4 regions of the Acetobacter sp. genome follow, and region 2 is predicted to be linked to each of the others. Evidence: predicted binding sites of a transcription regulator. Region 2 holds the regulator's gene; each other region holds the start of a gene.
What was found. Region 2 encodes LexA, which represses DNA repair genes until DNA is damaged. Its sites were predicted from a motif close to TGTTCTANNTANGTTC; they were not measured.

Region 1 (4,493 bases), 120 kb from region 2:
ATGGCGGCGACAGTGAGATCGACATAACCCCGCGCGTCGAGACTGCTTCCTTCCAGCACAACGTCCGTGGGAGCGTCGGCCCGTCCGGCAGCCATCAGGATCGCCGAGATATACTGGCTGGAAAGGCCGGCATCGATCGTGACCTGTCCGCCTGCAAGATGTCCCGTGCCTTCGACCGTGATCGGAGGGCAGCCGGTCGGAGCGGAAAGGGTGACGCCCAGAGAGGACAGCGCCGTGATCAGCGGCGCGATCGGACGTTTCTGCATGTGGGCGTTGCCGTCCAGAATGACCGTGCCCTTCACATAGGGCGCTGTGGCCGTCAGGAAACGGACTGCTGTTCCGGCATTGCCGAGGAACAGGGGGGCGGAGGGAGCCGCGAACGTGCCGTTTCCCTTCACGATAAAGCTGGTGTCCGTCGGCTCATCGACGCTGATTCCCATCAGACGCAGCGCCGTCGCCATGTAGAGTGTGTCGTCGCTTTTGAGAGCGCCCGTCAGATGGCTCTCCCCATCGGCCAACGCTGCGAGCAGCAGCGCGCGGTTGGTGATGGATTTCGACCCCGGCAACTCGATCTGGCCATTCAACGGGCCTGCGGATGGAACGATGCGGAGTGCGGAAACGGCGACCATGAGACCTCTGCCCTGTAGCTGATAGCAGTATCTAACACACAAGGGCCGTTCTGTCTGATGGGGTCGTAAAATGCGTGGGAAACAGGGGAGATGTGATCAGTGTGAGCGCTGACTGAAAAGCGCTCAAATGGTGTTTTTTGAGAATTTCAGAAAGGACGATGAAGATTTCATGACAGCGGTTTCTGTGGGATGACTTTTATGTGGGTTCTGCCGCACCCGACAATCAACGGTTTCCAAAGGCGAGCCTTTGGCGGGGTCCGGGGCAGCGTCCCGCATCTCGCCGACAGGAGGCGACAACCCACAGGAGCGGTTGGCGCCAGACGGCATGACATGGTTCTGGTGTCAGGAAGCGTCCTGACACCAGAAAATATCCGGCAAGCTCAGCCCTCTTCGCCTTCGTCGGGGCCATCCATCATGGCTTCGGCGACCACACCGGCCTGCTCGCGGATGCGATGTTCGATGGCGTGCGCCATCTCCGGATGTTCACGCAGGAAGTTTTTGGCGTTCTCGCGCCCCTGACCAACCCGCTGGCTGTCATAGGAGAACCACGCGCCGGACTTCTCGACCACACCGGCCTTTACGCCGAGGTCGATCAGTTCGCCCATCTTGCTGATGCCCTCGCCATACATGATGTCGAACTCCACCTGCCGGAACGGAGGGGCCATCTTGTTCTTGACCACTTTCACGCGGGTCTGGTTGCCGACAACCTCATCCTTGTCCTTGATGGACCCGATACGGCGGATATCCAGACGCACGGAGGCGTAGAATTTCAGGGCGTTACCGCCTGTCGTTGTTTCCGGATTGCCGAACATCACGCCAATCTTCAGACGGATCTGGTTCAGGAAAACCAGCAGCGTGTTGGAGCGAGAGACCGTGCCGGTCAGCTTGCGGAGCGCCTGACTCATCAGGCGGGCATGAAGACCGACATGGCTGTCGCCCATATCGCCTTCCAGCTCCGCGCGCGGCACAAGAGCCGCGACACTGTCCACCACCAGCACGTCAACAGCGCCGGAACGGACAAGCGTATCGGCAATCTCAAGCGCCTGTTCACCGGCATCCGGCTGACTGATCAGCAGATTGTCCACATCCACGCCCAGCTTGCGGGCGTAGCCGGGATCAAGAGCATGCTCGGCGTCGATAAAAGCGCAGGTGCCGCCTTTTTTCTGGGCTTCGGCGATGATGTGCAGCGCCAGTGTCGTCTTGCCCGAGCTTTCCGGGCCGTAAATCTCGACAATACGTCCACGCGGCATACCGCCGATACCCAGCGCGATATCAAGCCCGAGCGAGCCGGTCGAGATCGCATCCGCTTCCTCTTTCGGACGCTGCCCGAGGCGCATGATCGACCCTTTGCCGAAAGCACGCTCAATCTGGCTCAGCGCCCCTTCAAGGGCCTTCGTCTTGTCCATGTCCATTCCTCGAAACCCGTTTCCACCTGTTGTTCCCCCCATCAAGGCGAACAGCGATGGCTCGTCAGGTGTAAAAACCGCACTGATTGACGAGTCTGTCACAAGCCTGACCCTTCCCGCAACGTGCGGCATCGGGAATTATCCCTGTTCCGCATATGTTCCAGAAACTGTTCCTTATGGCGCTTCTGCTCTAAAATCGCAGTTTCTCCACAAAAGCACTTTGTTAAGGATTTGTTCGCGTTTGTTCTTTTTTGGAACAAAAAAAGAACAAACGCAAGGGAAATCTGGGACTCGGGACTCTTTCGTGTGTACGGCAATCGGAGCGGATCAAAATTGAGATTTGATTATTACTGATGTCGTAAGAGGGACAGGGACTGCCGGGCAGGCTGAGAGCCGATGCCGTGTGTCATCAGAAGAAGGTATTCGTGCCAATGAACAGAAAACTGGCCTGCGTTTTGGGGGGACTGCTCTGTTCCACATGGCTGACGGCCCTGAATGCTGGTAACGCCGCTTCCGTTTCCGGCTCGGCGCCTTCCGTCAGGAAGTCAGATGCTCCCGTCGACGCCGATAGTGCCGCTGCTGAAAACGCATGGCGAGCGCAGGATTTTAATCAGGCCGCCATCCTGTACGGCAGGGCGGCGGAAAAAGCGGCCGTTCAGGGAAATGGCAAGAGTCCCGATTATTCCATGCGGCAGATAGGTGCCTTGCTCGTGCAGGATGCGCTTACGCCGGATATCAATATCTTGCTTCATGTCGTGTCGATTTTTCAGAATGAGATGTCGCATGTTTCGCGGGAGAATAATCCCGAACAGTGGGCTGTGATGCAGTTTCATCTGGCTCAGGTTCTGATCACAATCAGTCACAGGGAAATCGGATTGGCGTCTCTGGAGCAGGCGCTGGCGATCACCCGGACGGCTTTGCGTTCCCTGTCACGGAAGCAGTCTCCGTCCGCATGGGCCGAAGGCGTCAGGACCGAAGCGAATGCGCTTTGGTTCAAGGGAAATAAAACGGGAAATCCTCTGTTTCTTCAGTTGGCATTATCCAGCCTGGAGTCTGTCCAGACTGAGATGAAATGTGAAAGGTCGCCAGCCTTATGGGCTGTAACTGAACTTTTCCGCAGCACTACGCTCGCCCACATGGCAGTATTTGAATCCCGGACGGACCTTCTGAAGGAGGCGGAAAAATCCGCCCGGGTAGCTTCGAATATCCTGAAGGTCTTCGATAGTCCTCCCTATCAGGCGGCGATATGGAGTGCTTTCGGTTCTATCGCGATGCTTCAGGGAGAATTTGAAACCGGAACATCAGCCTTCCGGCGTGCCATTACCGATTTTCAGGCGGTTACCGCCATCTACACACAGACTCACATGCCGAGAGAGTGGGCTGAAACACAGTCAGCGAGGGTTTCCAGTCTGCTGCATATATTCTGGAGAAATGATGATCCTGTGACGATTGGACAGGCTCAGGAGGCGCTTCACGCTGTCGCTGCCCTGTTTACGCCTCAGAAAAATCCGCGCTCATGGGCAGTAAGTCAGATTTTTCAGTCTTATGTCCTCATCGAAAAGGGGCGCCTGACTGCGGACCGGAAACTGCTGGATCAGGCCATTGCCATACAGCACACCGTGCTTTCTGCTGTTTCCCCAGAAGCGGAACCTGCTCTCTGGCATTACGGACAGACTAGTCTTGCACGGGCTCTGTATGAATTGGCGAAACTGGACAGGGACAGTCTGACACTCAACAAAGCCGAGCAGGCAGTAAAGCTGGCATTGGATACAAAATCTGATGGAATGGTTCAGGATGTTCATGGGTATGAGCAGCAGTTTCTTGGACGGATTCTTCTGGAAAAAAGCAGATACGAGAAAGGTGTGGACAGTCTGGGACAGGCGATCACGGCGGAAAAAGCGTCTCTGGTGGATTTTTCAGGGAAAAAATTTTCTTTCGACTGGATTTCTTCACAACAGGTGCTTGCGACCATCCTGTCGGAGATGACGGCCCGCACCGGGCAGGCAAGGTATGCGCGGCAGGCTGTGGCTCTGTTCGATCTCTGCCTGAAGAAGACGCAGCAGGCATGGCCGGAAGCCAGAAGACGGGCGCTGGAGGAAGAACGTCTGGTGGCCGTCCAAAGGGTTCACGCTGCCCTGTGAGGGCTCTGAGCACTGAATGGGTCATCGGAGAGAGCATAATTTCCTTCTGACGACTGGCACAGGACGGCCAAATTCCGTAAATGCTGGCCGTATGGACGACCGTACCGCCGATTTCGATTTTCATCTTCCCGAGAGCGCGATCGCGCAGCATCCGGCGCGACCGCGCGAAAGCGCCCGCCTGCTGGACGTGCCTGCCGACCCAGTCACGCCGTTCATCGACCGGCATGTATCCGATCTGCCCGGCCTGCTGAGGGGTGGCGACCTGCTGGTGGCGAACGATACGGCGGTTATCCCGGCGCAGTTGCACGCCTTGCGTG
Region 2 (4,493 bases):
GTGCAGTTCCGTCTTGACGGTGTCGCACTTCCGGAAGGATTGAGCGTCTTTGGCCAGACACTCATGACCCGTTTCGCTCACTCCATGTCCCTGACGACCGGAGCCCTCCCCAGCGAATACGGATTTCTTCAGGCTGGTGTGATTGATATCACGACAAAGAACGGCACGTCTGACAGTGGCGGCAATGCTTCCATTTACGGTGGCGCTCGTGATTATTTCTTCCCGTCCCTGCAATATGGCGGACATTCCGGGAAATGGGATTACTTCGCGACAGCGGATTTCGTGCATAACCGTGTCGGCATCGAAAACCCCACACCGGATTTCAACGCGATCCATGATCTGAGCAATCAGTATCACTTCCTTGGACATCTGCGTTACACGGCTGACGAAAACACACGGATCAGCTTTATCGCCGGTGTGTCGAACGCTCAATATGAACTTCCGAACAATCCAGGCCAGCAGAGACAGTTTGCCAACCCGTCCTTTCTGAACAGCGCCCTGTCCCAGCAGGTTTACGGCAGTGTGGACAGCGCCTCCCTGCGCGAGCAGCAGAAGGAAATCACTGATTTCGGAATACTGTCCCTTCAGAAGGAGATGGGAAAACTCAGCCTACAGACTTCAGCGATCACGCGTTACAGTTCTCTCGGATATTCTCCCGATCCGCTCGGCGATCTTGTCTATAACGGTATCGCCCAGCACGCCCAGCGCTCGATCTTTTCATCAGGCAACCAGACAGACCTCACATGGCGCGTAGCACCGAAGCACACCATCAGATTCGGTTTTCAGGCTTATGTGGAAAGAACGGTTTCAAAGTCGGACGCCACTGTCTATACACAGAGCGGCACGGATGACGATGGCAACGCGGAGTTCAATGGCCTGACTCAGTCCATTCATGATGGCACAGGCCGCACAGGCTGGGTCTACGGGCTGTATGCTCAGGATGAATGGCGTCCTCTCAGAAACCTGACCATCAATTACGGCCTCCGTTTTGACGGCGTGGATGAATACACACACTCCAAGCAGGTCAGCCCAAGGATCAACATTGTCTGGACGCCATGGAAAGGCGGCACATTCCATGCAGGTTATTCCCGCTACTTCACACCGCCTCCGTTTGAGCTGGTCGGTGGAACGCAGCTGAATAAGTATGCCGACACATCGGGCGCTCCGCCCAATTTCCAGAATACGATGGTCAAGTCTGAACGGGATCACTATTTCGATGCCGGTTTCGCGCAGGAAATCCTGCCGCACTGGCATGCGTCCTTTGACGCCTATGTCAAACTGGCCCGCAACATGATTGACGAGGGACAGTTCGGATCTCCCATCATTCTGTCGGCGTTCAACTACAAGCGTGGTCAGGTCAACGGATATGAGGTGACCACCGACTATTCACGCGGACCCTTTACGGTTTACGGCAATTTCGCGTGGTCACGCGCCATAGGAAAAAACATTGTTTCCGCCCAGTGGAATATGGCGCCAGATGATCTCGCCTATATCAGCAATCACTGGGTGCATGTGGATCATGACCAGCGCTGGACGGCGTCAGCAGGAGGCAGTTACACGGCATTCCACAAGACCGGTCATCCGCTGCGTCTGTCAGCGACAATGGTTTATGGCAGCGGTCTTCGGGAAGATTCAGCGATCCCCAACGGTGCCTCAGTCCCCAATTACGTGACGTTCAACCTTGGGCTGGTTCAGTCTTTCGACAACCTGTTTCACACATCTTTCCTGAAACGTACTGAACTGAGACTGGATGTCACCAATCTCTTCGACCGCCGCTACATGCTTCGGAGCGGATCGGGCATCGGTGTCGGCGCGCCGCAGTACGGACTCAGACGGACGATCCTGACTGGCATTTCGCAGAGATTTTGAAACTGCCTGTCAGGCAAACCCTTCAGGGAACGCCGCCTTGCTGGAACAGGGCGGCCCGCAAACTGCTGTTTTATGATGAAAGCTTCTGTCCAAAGAGAACAGTTTGTCTTTCCTCAGTGATATGTGCGCAGCAACCCGACCAGCCGTCCCTGAATCTTCAGACGCTCAGCCGGAACAATCCGTGTTTCATAAGCAGGGTTGGCGGCTTCAAGGGCGACAGTATTGCCCTTCTTCCGTAGCCTTTTGAGAGTCACTTCCGCATCGTCAATCAGGGCGACAACAATCTCACCATTCTCGGCATTGTCCTCGCGACGGATGATGACGGTGTCACCGTCCAGAATACCCGCCTCGATCATGGAATCGCCAGCGACCTCCAGAGCATAATGCTCGCCCTGACCGAGAAGGGCCATCGGCACTTCCACCTGCTCGCTGTGATCGTTCAGCGCTTCTATCGGCAGGCCCGCCGCGATCCGGCCATAGAGCGGCAGGCTCACGGAAGCCGCGGCTTCTCCCGTCTTCACGCCAGCAAGACGCTGTGAAAAATCACCCTTGATGACATTCAGTGAGTGGGAAGCGTCTGTTGCGGACAGATGGACAGGTTCAGGCAGGCGCAGCACTTCCAGCGCACGCGCCCGATTATGCCGCCGCTGGATAAAACCCCGCTCCTCCAGAGCCGAGATCAGACGATGGATGCCTGATTTGGATTTCAGCCCCAGCGCATCCTTCATTTCATCGAATGAAGGAGAGAATCCTGTCTGGCCAAGATAGGAATCGATGAACAGCAGCAGTTCATGCTGTTTGCGTGTGAGCATCGAGTCCGGTCCTCTGCCAATGTCTCATCTGTGTGCGGAATCGGATTTGTTCTACATTGGTTCCCTTTTCCGGTCAATCCTGCACCCGACCCGTTCCGTTACAAACGCGAGAAACCGCTCTCCAGATCGGCAATCAGATCCGCCGCGTCATCCAGTCCGATCGCCAGCCGGAAGGCCGGCCCCTCCGGCAGTGCGTCAGGCAGGGAGCGTGACACGCCTCCCGTTGTGGGCAGCACCAGACTTTCATAGCCGCCCCAGGATGCTCCTATCCCGAAATGCCGGAGACCGTTGATCAACTGCTCCATGGCCACCCTGTCATGGTTGGACGTCAGGACCACGGTGAACAACGGACCGGCACCAGAGAAATCCCGCTCCCAGAACTCGTGCCCCGGGCACTCGACGAACGCGGGATAGAGCACCTGCGCCACTTCTCCCCGCTCACGCAGCCAGCACGCCACCCGCCACGCCGTACGGGCCTGCCGCGCCAGACGCACGCCCATGCTCCGAAGGCCGCGCAGTGTCAGCCAGCAGTCATCCGGTCCGGCAAGCTGCCCCAACTGGATCGCCGCGTCCCGCAGCATATGCCAGTCTTCCTCGGAACCGACGGTGATGGCGCCCAGAATCGCGTCAGAATGGCCGCCGGGATATTTGGTCAGCGCCTGAATCGACACATCGACTCCATGCGCGAACGGCATGAAAATTCCGAAGCCCCATGTATTGTCGAGCAGCACCCGCGCCCCGCTTTCATGCGCCACGCGGGCCAGCATGGAGACGTCCTGCACTTCGAACGTATGACTGCCGGGGCTTTCCGCGAACACGACCTGCGTGTTCGGCCGCATGAGTCCGCGCAACCGCTCTTCCGCGATCATGGGATCGTAATAGGTCGTCTCCACACCGAACCGCCGCAGCATGGTGTCGGCAAACCGTCGGGTCGGACCGTAGCAGGAATCCGGCAACAGACAGTGGCCGCCCGAACTGGTCCATGTCAGCAGCGCCGTCGTGCAGGCGGCGAGACCGGACGACACGATCTGCGTATCTCGCCCCTCCTCGACCATCGCGATGGCCCGCTCCAGATCGTGCTGCACGGCGGAACCCATCGCGCCGTAGATCGGTGTATGCTCATAGCGTTCAGCACCGACACGCCGCATGGTGTCCAGATCGGGGAACAGCACCGTCGAACCTCGGGAAACCGACGCATTGACCAGCGTGCCGGTCCCGCGAAACGCTTCGTCATGTACATCGGGGCGCCCGATTTTCACCAGCCGGGCGTTCAGTTGCTCCCAGCCCGCCGCGACCCTGTCTTCTCCTGTCATGATCCGTTCCGCTCCCTGTCGGATGACGCTTCTCCCTTTACGATGGGTGCGTCAGGTGTGGCAGCCCATTCCGCCCACGAACCGTCATAGAGAGAGACGGTCCCGTAACCCGCAAGCACGGCGCCGACCACGATCACGGAAGCCGTCATCCCCGATCCACATGTGGCGATGAGCGGTGTCTGAAGGGTCTCGACACCAGCTTTTTCGAAGCGTTCCCGCAACGCCGCCTTAGGCAGGAAGCGTCTGTTTTCGTCCAGCAGTTCACCAAAGGGAATATTCCGGGCTCCCGGCATATGCCCGGACGACAGTCCGGCCCGTGGTTCCGGAGCCTCGCCGGTGAAGCGGCCAGCAGAACGGGCGTCGAGAATGACGTCATCCGCGTCAGAGGAGCAGAGAACGAGCATGTCGCCCAGTCCCTTGATCAGGGCGGTCGTCAGGCGAGGCACATACTGCGTGGCAACGACAGGTGAAGGGTCGCCTTGCTCCAGTTGGCCCTCCG
Region 3 (4,493 bases), on a different contig from region 2:
GATACAGCCGCCGATGGCGATCATCTGCATCTGTCTGCGACCCAAAGTCTTTTTATAGCCTTCGCTGGTGCTGCTCCGGCTGATTGTCGACTCAGTCATTCCATCCCAATCCTGTCTCTCCCGCAGGAGCGTTACCGACCAGATTGGTTCGAAGCCGTAATGTTGTCCATCGAAAATCAGCAGAGTGTTTCAGGGGACAGGCTGGCGGTGGGCATTCGAAAACGGTGCTGATCGTGGACCGGGTAACGATACACCGGTTCTGCGTGCCGGTGGACACAGCCAGCTCTGGTTTGTCGTTCAGGTTTACGGAATCACCGTTCCGAGGTCGTCACAGGCACTGGTCATGGCACTCCTTCGAAGGCGTTCGGGGGCTGGGATTACTCCGACTTCTATGGGTCGCACATTTTCTCGATAACCATCCCAGCCACCGTCAACGCCCATCACAATGGCTACGTCGCCGGGTTTTCCACAAAATGCGAGAGCATGCTTTCAAAGCGACCAACCACGAACACCCCGCAAACGCCCGACATAAAAAATTCCTTTTCAGAAAAGAACAAAAAATAATATAATATTTAGATAAATTCTCTTAAACATATGAATATTTCTACATACTACTTAATAAAATGAATAAAATTATTTGAAAATGCAAATTAAATACATGATAATAAAGCGATATACCAATCAACACCTACATCCGCAGTCTCCCAATCTCTGTATCATCACAACAGAACCCGCATTCCGCCCCGCAAACACATGTTGCAAATGATTCGCATTTACTATACGGGCCTGCATACACAGTCTCAGGAGCCCTCAATGAAGTCCGCCATGCGCCGCAGCAGGGTCGCTTACGCCCTCCCTCTTTCGCTCATCATGAGCGGCGAAGTCCTTGCTGCCGATCAGGAAGAAAAGCCCGGCATGACGCACTCTCAGCAAATACCCGCAACGCCCCGAAAACAGGGAAAATCGTCAGTAGCCTCGACAAAAACCGAGCATCTGGAAGTGCGTGGACGACGGGCATCGACCATCGCCTCGTCAGCCACAAAAACGAACACTCCCCTTATCGAGACAGCCCAGTCTGTCAGCGTCATCACCCGTAACGAAATGGACATTCGCGGGGTGCTGGATCTCAATCAGGCCGTTCGTTACACTGCGGGCATAACCCCCAATCTTCGCGGCGGTGTCGGCACGCGCTACGACCAGTTTCAGCTCCGAGGCTTTACGGTTCCGACCTTTCTTGACGGCCTGAAATTGCAGGACAGCCCGACGGGTTATGCGACGGCACAGACCGACACATCCCGCCTTGAGCGTGTTGAAATTCTGAAAGGCCCCGCTTCCGCGCTCTACGGACAGTCCAGCCCCGGCGGACTTGCCGCACTTTCAAGCAAGCTGCCGACTGACCAGCGTTTTTACGGCGGCATCAACGCGACAGGTGGCAGTTTCAATCTTTATCGCGTGGATGCGGATGTTGGCGGATACGCAACGAATGACGGGTTCGTCCGCTACCGGCTCTACGGCACCGCCAACGGGCAGCATACCCAGCTTGCCCGCACCGGCAGCAAGCGTTTCTCCATCAGCCCGTCCCTCACATTCGGCGGTGATGGGCCGACTACCCTGACCCTTCTGGGAAATTATCAGTATGATCCGGAAAACGGCACTTATGGCGGCGTGCCGCTCGTCGGGTCCCTGAAGCGCGCGTCCTTCGGGTATCTTCCACGGAATTTCTATGATGGCGACAGTTCTTTCGAGAAATTCAACCGAAAACAGGGAGCGATCACCTACATTCTCAATCATCGTTTCAGTGATGACTGGAGCTTTTCAACACGCGGACGTTATGATGATCTGAAAACCAGTTATCGCAGCATCTATAACGCCGGTTATTACAGCAACACCTACACACTGCCCCGCTATGCTTTCGGCACCGACGAGCACACGCACAATCTGGAATTCGACAGCCAGTTCAAGGGCAAGGTCCGCACAGGCTTCCTGCAACACAATCTGATGTTCGGTTTCGATTACATGCAGCAGAGCGCAGGAGAAGTGGGATATTCCGGAACCGCGCCAGATATTGACGTGCGCTACCCGGACTACCGCATGGCCATCGCGCCCATCAGTCCTTACTTGAATTATCAGACCAACTCGCATCAGATCGGCGTATATGGGCAGGACGAAATCCGCTGGCGTGGTCTGGTGCTGACAGGAAGCCTTCGCAACGACTGGTACCGCTCGCACCAGATGGAATCAATTTCCCACACCGACACCCGCGAGAATCCGAGCCAGATCACATGGCGCGCTTCAGGCCTCTACCACTTCGATTTCGGACTTTCCCCCTATATCAGCTACTCAACATCCTTTCAGCCACAGTCAGGAATTGTCTCGAACGATGGCGGAAAAACCATGCGTCAGGCCAATCCTTCTCTTGGGAAGCAGCTTGAAGGCGGGTTGAAATACCAGATTCCCGGCACATCCGTTCTCTTCACCGTCGCCGGTTTCCACATCGAGCAGACCAATGTTCTCGTGACGACTAATTCCGCGCTTGGCTTCAATACAGAAAGCGGAAAAGTTCATTCCGATGGCTTCGAGTTTGAAACCCATGCCGAACCCTACAAGAACCTTGTCCTGACCGCAGCCATCAGCATCCAGAAAGTCCACGACGACTCAACTGGAAAACCCCTGATACAATCGGGAAAAGGCAACGCTTCCCTGTTCGCGTTCTACACAATGCCTTCCGGTCCGGTCAAAGGTCTCGGTTTTGGTGGAGGCATGCGTTACACGGCCAAAGCCTATGGCGGCGAAGCTTCTTACGGCAGCGCATGGGTTCCGCAATACGCGCTGTTTGATGGCTCCCTGCGCTATGATCTCGCCCAGCTTTCTCCCGCCCTGCACGGATGGACGGCAGCCGCCAGCGTCCGGAATCTTTTCGACAAACGGTTTGTCGCCAACTGTCTGGCCTATGCCTCTTATGGGCAGGAATTCTGCTATTACGGAGAGCGCCGCAACGCGCAGGCCAGCATCGGCTACACCTGGTAAAACACATCAGAAGGAGAGCTGCATGACGCCGCTCTCCCCTTGTTTAGCAGGTCGAGATCAAAGGGGTTGAGACCCTTTGTAATGTGGAGCGAAGCTCTGAAAGCTTCCCCATATACGTAAAAAATGCACATATTTTAGCCCCGAATGCTTTTCCACGGCATCAGAAATATTTGACGCATCCATAAAAGGAACATATCATGAACATGCTATGAAACGCACTTTCTCCGAAAGACTGGCCATTCTGTCAGACGCCGCGAAATACGATGCTTCCTGTGCATCGAGCGGCTCGGACCGGCGTGGTTCGACCAGACAGCCGGGGCTGGGGTCAACCGAACGCAGCGGCATCTGTCATTCATGGACACCGGACGGACGCTGCGTCTCGCTGCTCAAGATTCTGATGACCAATTTCTGCGTTTATGACTGCGCCTACTGTATCAACAGAGCATCATCCGGCGTGGAGCGCGCCCGCTTCTCGGTCGAGGAAATCGTCTGGCTGACGATGGAATTTTGCCGACGCAACTATATCGAAGGGCTGTTTCTGTCTTCCGGCATCATCCGTTCGTCCGATTACACCATGGAAGAACTTGTTCGCGTCGCCAGAGTTCTTCGTCTGGACAGAAGCTTTCGCGGTTATATTCATCTGAAAGCCATCCCCGACGCCTCGCCCGACCTACTGGCGGAAGCCGGACTGTACACCGATCGTCTCTCCATCAATGTGGAGATGCCCACCGAGACCGGGTTGAACCAGTACGCGCCGGAGAAAGATGCCGCCGGTATCCGATCCGCCATGGAGCATATCCGCAAAAAGATGGATGCGACGAAGGAGAAAACCCTCACCGGACGCCGCCCTCCCCGCTTCGCACCCGGCGGGCAAAGCACACAGATGATTGTCGGCGCGGACGCCGCAACCGATCAGGATATCCTCTCAAGCAGTTCATCGCTTTATTCGGATTACCGACTGAAACGGGTCTATTATTCCGCTTTCAGCCCCATCCCCCATGCGTCACAGGCCCTTCCCGCCCGGAGGCCGCCGCTTCTGCGTGAGCATCGCCTGTATCAGGCAGACTGGCTGTTTCGTTTTTATGGTTTCCAGTTTCAGGAAATCACTGAGAGCCGCCCCGACGGCATGCTGGATCTGGAAGTTGATCCGAAACTGAGTTGGGCGCTGGATAATCGCGCCATCTTCCCGGTGGACATCAATCAGGCGTCTCGCGAACTCCTGCTGCGGGTGCCGGGACTGGGCCCTCGTTCTGTGAAAGTGCTGCTTACAACGCGCCGTCACAAAACCATCCGTCTGGATGATCTGGAACGGCTGCGCGTCAGTCTGAGGAAAATACGGCCATTCATCACCACGCCGGACTGGCGTCCTGTCAAGCTGATCGACCGCCTCGATCTCAAATCCCTCTTTGCGCCACCGCCCCAACAACTGTCGCTTTTATGAAAGAGCACTGCGTTTCACTGCCGGA
Region 4 (4,493 bases), on a different contig from region 2:
CGCCAGATGAAGAAAACCGGCGGCTGATCGGGCAGTTCCGCCATGGCCTGCACCGGCTCGGGTCGCCCCAGAAGGCGCGTCGGGCGCGGCCATTGCACGGGCCATGTCGCCCCGTCGTCGGGGGCGAGCGCCGGCACGCGGCAGACCGACCGCTCGGGGATGTCGCTTTCCACGGCGGCGAAGCGATAAAGCGCCTCGCTCCCGATGCGATTGGCGAGCGTGTCGATCAGCCCGGCAATGTCCGCCTCTTCCTCTTCGATCAGGGACGAGACGCGCTGCCGCACTTCCATGGGCTCCGCGAGGACGGCCACCAGTTCCATGCGCTCGATGCCGAAGCCGGGGTCGATGGTCTCGATCTTTTCGCGGAGAAGGCGGGTGAGGTGCTTCGGATCGCGCACCGGCCGGGCGGTGGCGACGCGGATCGCCTGAACGGCGTTGTCTACCCGGTGCAGGAGCAGGTCGAGCTGACGCACCCCGTCGCCCCGCGCGTCCAGCCCTTCGCAGAGGACGGGGACCAGCCTGCCGATGTAACGCGCGATGGTCTCGGCGGCGCCGATCGGCTCCGCGAAGTTGCGCGCGGCGGCAACCGGATCGACCGGACGCACGGCCTGGACCGGTTCGGCGATTCGCCCATAGGCCTGATCCAGCCGCCTCTCCAGTTCCGGACCGAAGCGCAAGGTCAGCGGGCCGCGCGGCATCGTCGCCAGTTTGCCGATCCGCGAGACGCCGAGCGTCCGCAATCCGTCCACGATGGATGCGGACAGCCGCAGCGCCTCGACCGGCAGATCGGTCAGAGCGTCGGCGGTCTCGCCCTGCGGCACGACGAGGACACGACCGCGCCCGTAGCGGGCCAGCGCATGTGCCGCGCCCCAGGTGTCGGCGACAGCGGCCTTGGCCGTGAAGCCGGACTCCGCCAGCCGCCGGACGATGGCGTCGAGCATCGCCGCCTCGCCACCATGCAGATGATCCGTGCCGGTCGTTTCCAGCACGATGCCGTTCGGCTGTCCGGAAGACGAAGATGAATCCACCGCGACGATCGGCGCGATCCGCTGCTGGAACCAGAGTGAATTGCCCCGGGTTTTGTGGAGACAGAACGACCCGTAAGGTAAGAAGAATTCATGAGCAACAAATCGAAGCGTTTTCCGCCTGAATTTCGCGAGCGTGCAGCCCGCATGGTTCTGGAGGAAGAGAAGAACCATCCATCACGCTGGTCCGCGGTGATGATGATAGCGCCAAAGCTGGATATTCATCCTGACACGCTGTCAAAATGGACCCGTCTGCATGAACGTGCCAATGCGCCTGCGGTGAGTGAACTGCCAGATCGAGAGAAGATCAGGCAACTGGAGCGAGAGAACCGCGAACTGCGGCAGGCCAATGAAATCCTGCGCAAGGCGTCGGCATATTTTGCCCAGGCGGAACTCGACCGCCGGTTCAGGCCATGACACGCTTCATTGAGGAGCATCGGCAGACATATGGTGTCGGGTCAATCTGCAGGGTTCTGTCGATTGCACCATCTGTCTATTATGCTTATCGGGCGAGACAGAAAAATCCCTGTGTGCGCAGCCAGAAAGACAAAGAACTGTATCATGAAATCCGCAGGGTCTGGACCGATAATTTCTGTGTCTATGGAGCGCGCAAAGTCTGGCATCAGCTCAGACGTGAAGGTCTGGATGTCGCCCGCTGCACGGTAGAGCGGCTGATGCGCCGGATGGGACTGAAAGGCGTCATTCGTGGCAAGGGGATCAGAACCACACGGCCCGATCCGGCACGGCCCTGTCCACGGGATCTGGTGCAGCGCCAGTTTCATGCCCCAGCCCCCAACAGGCTCTGGGTTTCGGATTTTACTTACGTTTCCACATGGCAGGGCTTTGTTTATGTGGCCTTCATCATTGATGTATTCGCACGGGTTATTGTGGGCTGGCGCGTCTCGTCCACTGCCCATACCGACTTCGTACTGGATGCTCTCGAGCAGGCTCTGTGCCAGAGGCGGCCTGAGGGAAAAGTGACCCACCATTCCGACCGCGGCTGTCAATATGTGTCCATTCGCTACACGCAAAGACTGGCTGAAGCCGGACTGGTCGCCTCTGTCGGCAGTGTCGGAGATTCCTATGATAACGCCCTGGCGGAGACCATTAACGGGCTTTACAAAACCGAACTCATCTATCGGCAGGGGCCATGGAAAAACAGGGAAGCGGTTGAACTGGCAACACTTAAATGGGTCGACTGGTTCAACAATCGACGGATCCTGTCCTCCATTGGAAACATCCCCCCAGCAGAAGCTGAGGCACGCTTTTATGCACAACAGAAATCACATGCATTAGCTGCGTAGTTCAGATAAAAACGTCTCCACAAAACCCGGGGCAATTCATTGCGCGCCGCCAGATCGGCGGCCGTAACGACGCGGCGGTTGCCGTCCCGCCCGCCGAGCGCCAGCGGCGCGTCAGGCGCGGGCGCGGCGTGCCCGAGCTTCCTGCGCAGCCGCTCCGTCGGCCAGAGAGGCAGGGTGAGCGACACCAGCCGGGCCGAGCCTTCCTTTCGCATCGCATCCCCCCACCTCGAAATCCGCGCACTCCCCCGAGCGCGCACGCAGCAGCTCCAGCAGCCAGCGCGGCCGCTCTACTCCCGGAACAGGGAGAGAGGCCGATGGCAGTACCGACACCCGCCAGCGCGTGGTGCTGGCCGTGGGCTGGCCGAAATCGGCGGCCTCCGTCTGACGGCGCCAGCGGCGCAGGGCGATACCGATCGTCCCGGTTCCTTCGGCAGCAATCTGCAACCGGCGTGAGGCCGTCATCGTCAGCCGTCCGACCTCGGCGACCACGATGCCAAGCCCGCCGTGCCGCAGCCCCTCCTCGAAACAGGCCAGCGCATCGGCCTCCGATCCCGCTTCGACATGGATGACGCGCCGTGCCGCCAGACCCGCCTGATCCAGCGCGGGCGCGAAGAGGTCCTGCCGCATGACGATCCAGAGCACTTTTCCCCGTGTGCGGGCCGCGATGCCTGCGGCGAACTGCCCGGCAGCGGCGGTATTGAGCGCGTCGTTGCCCCCGCCCGCGACCTCATGCAGCGCACCAAGCGTCAGGCCGCCGCCGGGCAGCTTCCCGTCGATCTCGCGCACACCGAACGGCAGCACCGCGCGCTTGCGGTCCTTGTGCCCTTCCAGCCGGGCGATCGTTGCCTGGAGCGCCTCGACGGCCGGTCTTCTCTTCGCCGGCTTGCTGTCCTCTGCGGTGGTCATCCCGGTCCTCTGCCCTGCCTCCCCGATCACCCTCACTTGCGATGATATGTTCGTGCTTTGTTCTGGATCGGCGGCGAGAGTCAAGGCATAATTCCGTCTTCCGTGCCATGATGGCCGACGAAGCGCGGGCCGGGCCGCGAACGAGGATGGCGTAAGGTTTTGACTCCAAAGATTTCCAGTGACGCGATCACGGACGATCCGCTCGCCCGCCTCAATCCCGCCCAGCGCGAGGCCGTCACGCATGGCGCCGGAGTCGCGGCCGGATCGCCCCCGCTGCTGGTCATCGCGGGCGCCGGATCGGGCAAGACCAACACGCTGGCGCATCGGGTCGCCCATCTGATCGCCACGGGCACCGATCCGCGCCGCATCCTGCTGCTGACCTTCTCGCGGCGTGCGAGCACCGAGATGACGCGGCGCGTGGCGCGCATCTGCCGCGCCGTCCTCGGCGACAGGGCGGCGACGCTGGCCGACGCGCTGGCGTGGTCCGGCACGTTCCATGCCATCGGCGCGCGGCTGCTGCGGGAGTATGCCGAGCAGATCGGCATGGACCCGTCCTTCTCGATCCATGACCGGGAAGATTCCGCCGATCTCATGAACCTGATCCGTCATGATCTCGGCTTTTCCAAAACAGAGAAACGCTTCCCCGCCAAGGGGACGTGCCTGGCCATTTATTCCCGCGTCGCGAACTCCGGCGCACCGCTCGGCGACGTGCTGATGAAGCATTACCCGTGGTGCGCGGGATGGGAGGCCCAGTTCAGGCAGCTCTTTGCTGGTTATGTTGCGGCCAAGCAGGAGCAGGGCGTGCTGGATTACGACGATCTGCTACTGGCCTGGGCGCAGACGGTCGCGGAACCCGTTTTGGCCGCCGATCTCGGCGGGAAATGGGACCATATCCTCGTTGACGAATATCAGGACACCAACCGGCTTCAGGCCGACATCCTGCTCGGGATGAAGCCCGACGGGCGCGGGCTTACGGTGGTCGGCGACGACGCGCAGTCGATTTACGCCTTCCGCGCGGCGACGGTGCGCAATATCCTCGATTTTCCGGCGAGTTTCGTTCCCCCGGCGCGCATCGTGACGCTGGACCGGAATTATCGCTCCACGAAACCGGTCCTCGCCGCCGCCAATGCGGTGATCGGCGAGGCCGTCGAGCGCTTCACCAAAGACCTCTGGACCGAACGGGACTCAGACGAACGCCCGCGTCTCGTGGCGGTGGCCGACGACACCGCGCAGGCGGATTATATCGCGACACGGGTGC

Region 1: a site for LexA is predicted at 2,290-2,305, ahead of recA (recombinase RecA). Genes of this name have one in related genera too.
Region 3: a site for LexA is predicted at 3,216-3,231, ahead of LKE90_RS07155 (putative DNA modification/repair radical SAM protein). Genes of this name have one in related genera too.
Region 4: a site for LexA is predicted at 3,283-3,298, ahead of LKE90_RS11855 (ImuA family protein). Genes of this name have one in related genera too.

The regions. Positions count from the first base shown of each region.
Region 1 is NZ_JAKVME010000003.1:263,729-268,221, forward strand. Features, by position in the region: gene LKE90_RS15375 (3-phosphoshikimate 1-carboxyvinyltransferase) at 1-629, opposite strand, end outside; gene recA (recombinase RecA) at 1,010-2,035, opposite strand; gene LKE90_RS15385 (hypothetical protein) at 2,467-4,176, shown strand; gene queA (tRNA preQ1(34) S-adenosylmethionine ribosyltransferase-isomerase QueA) at 4,268-4,493, shown strand, end outside.
Region 2 is NZ_JAKVME010000003.1:384,520-389,012, reverse strand. Features, by position in the region: gene LKE90_RS15930 (TonB-dependent receptor) at 1-1,869, shown strand, start outside; gene lexA (transcriptional repressor LexA) at 1,983-2,681, opposite strand; gene metC (cystathionine beta-lyase) at 2,780-3,994, opposite strand; gene LKE90_RS15915 (sulfurtransferase) at 3,991-4,493, opposite strand, start outside.
Region 3 is NZ_JAKVME010000001.1:1,619,210-1,623,702, forward strand. Features, by position in the region: gene LKE90_RS07145 (amino acid permease) at 1-99, opposite strand, end outside; gene LKE90_RS07150 (TonB-dependent siderophore receptor) at 814-3,027, shown strand; gene LKE90_RS07155 (putative DNA modification/repair radical SAM protein) at 3,236-4,468, shown strand; gene LKE90_RS07160 (TIGR03915 family putative DNA repair protein) at 4,465-4,493, shown strand, end outside.
Region 4 is NZ_JAKVME010000002.1:24,225-28,717, forward strand. Features, by position in the region: gene LKE90_RS11845 (DUF6504 family protein) at 1-1,199, opposite strand, end outside; one part of gene LKE90_RS11850 (IS3 family transposase) at 1,119-1,404, shown strand; AL1L pseudoknot at 1,397-1,513, shown strand; one part of gene LKE90_RS11850 (IS3 family transposase) at 1,404-2,329, shown strand; gene LKE90_RS11855 (ImuA family protein) at 2,441-3,235, opposite strand; gene LKE90_RS11860 (ATP-dependent helicase) at 3,395-4,493, shown strand, end outside.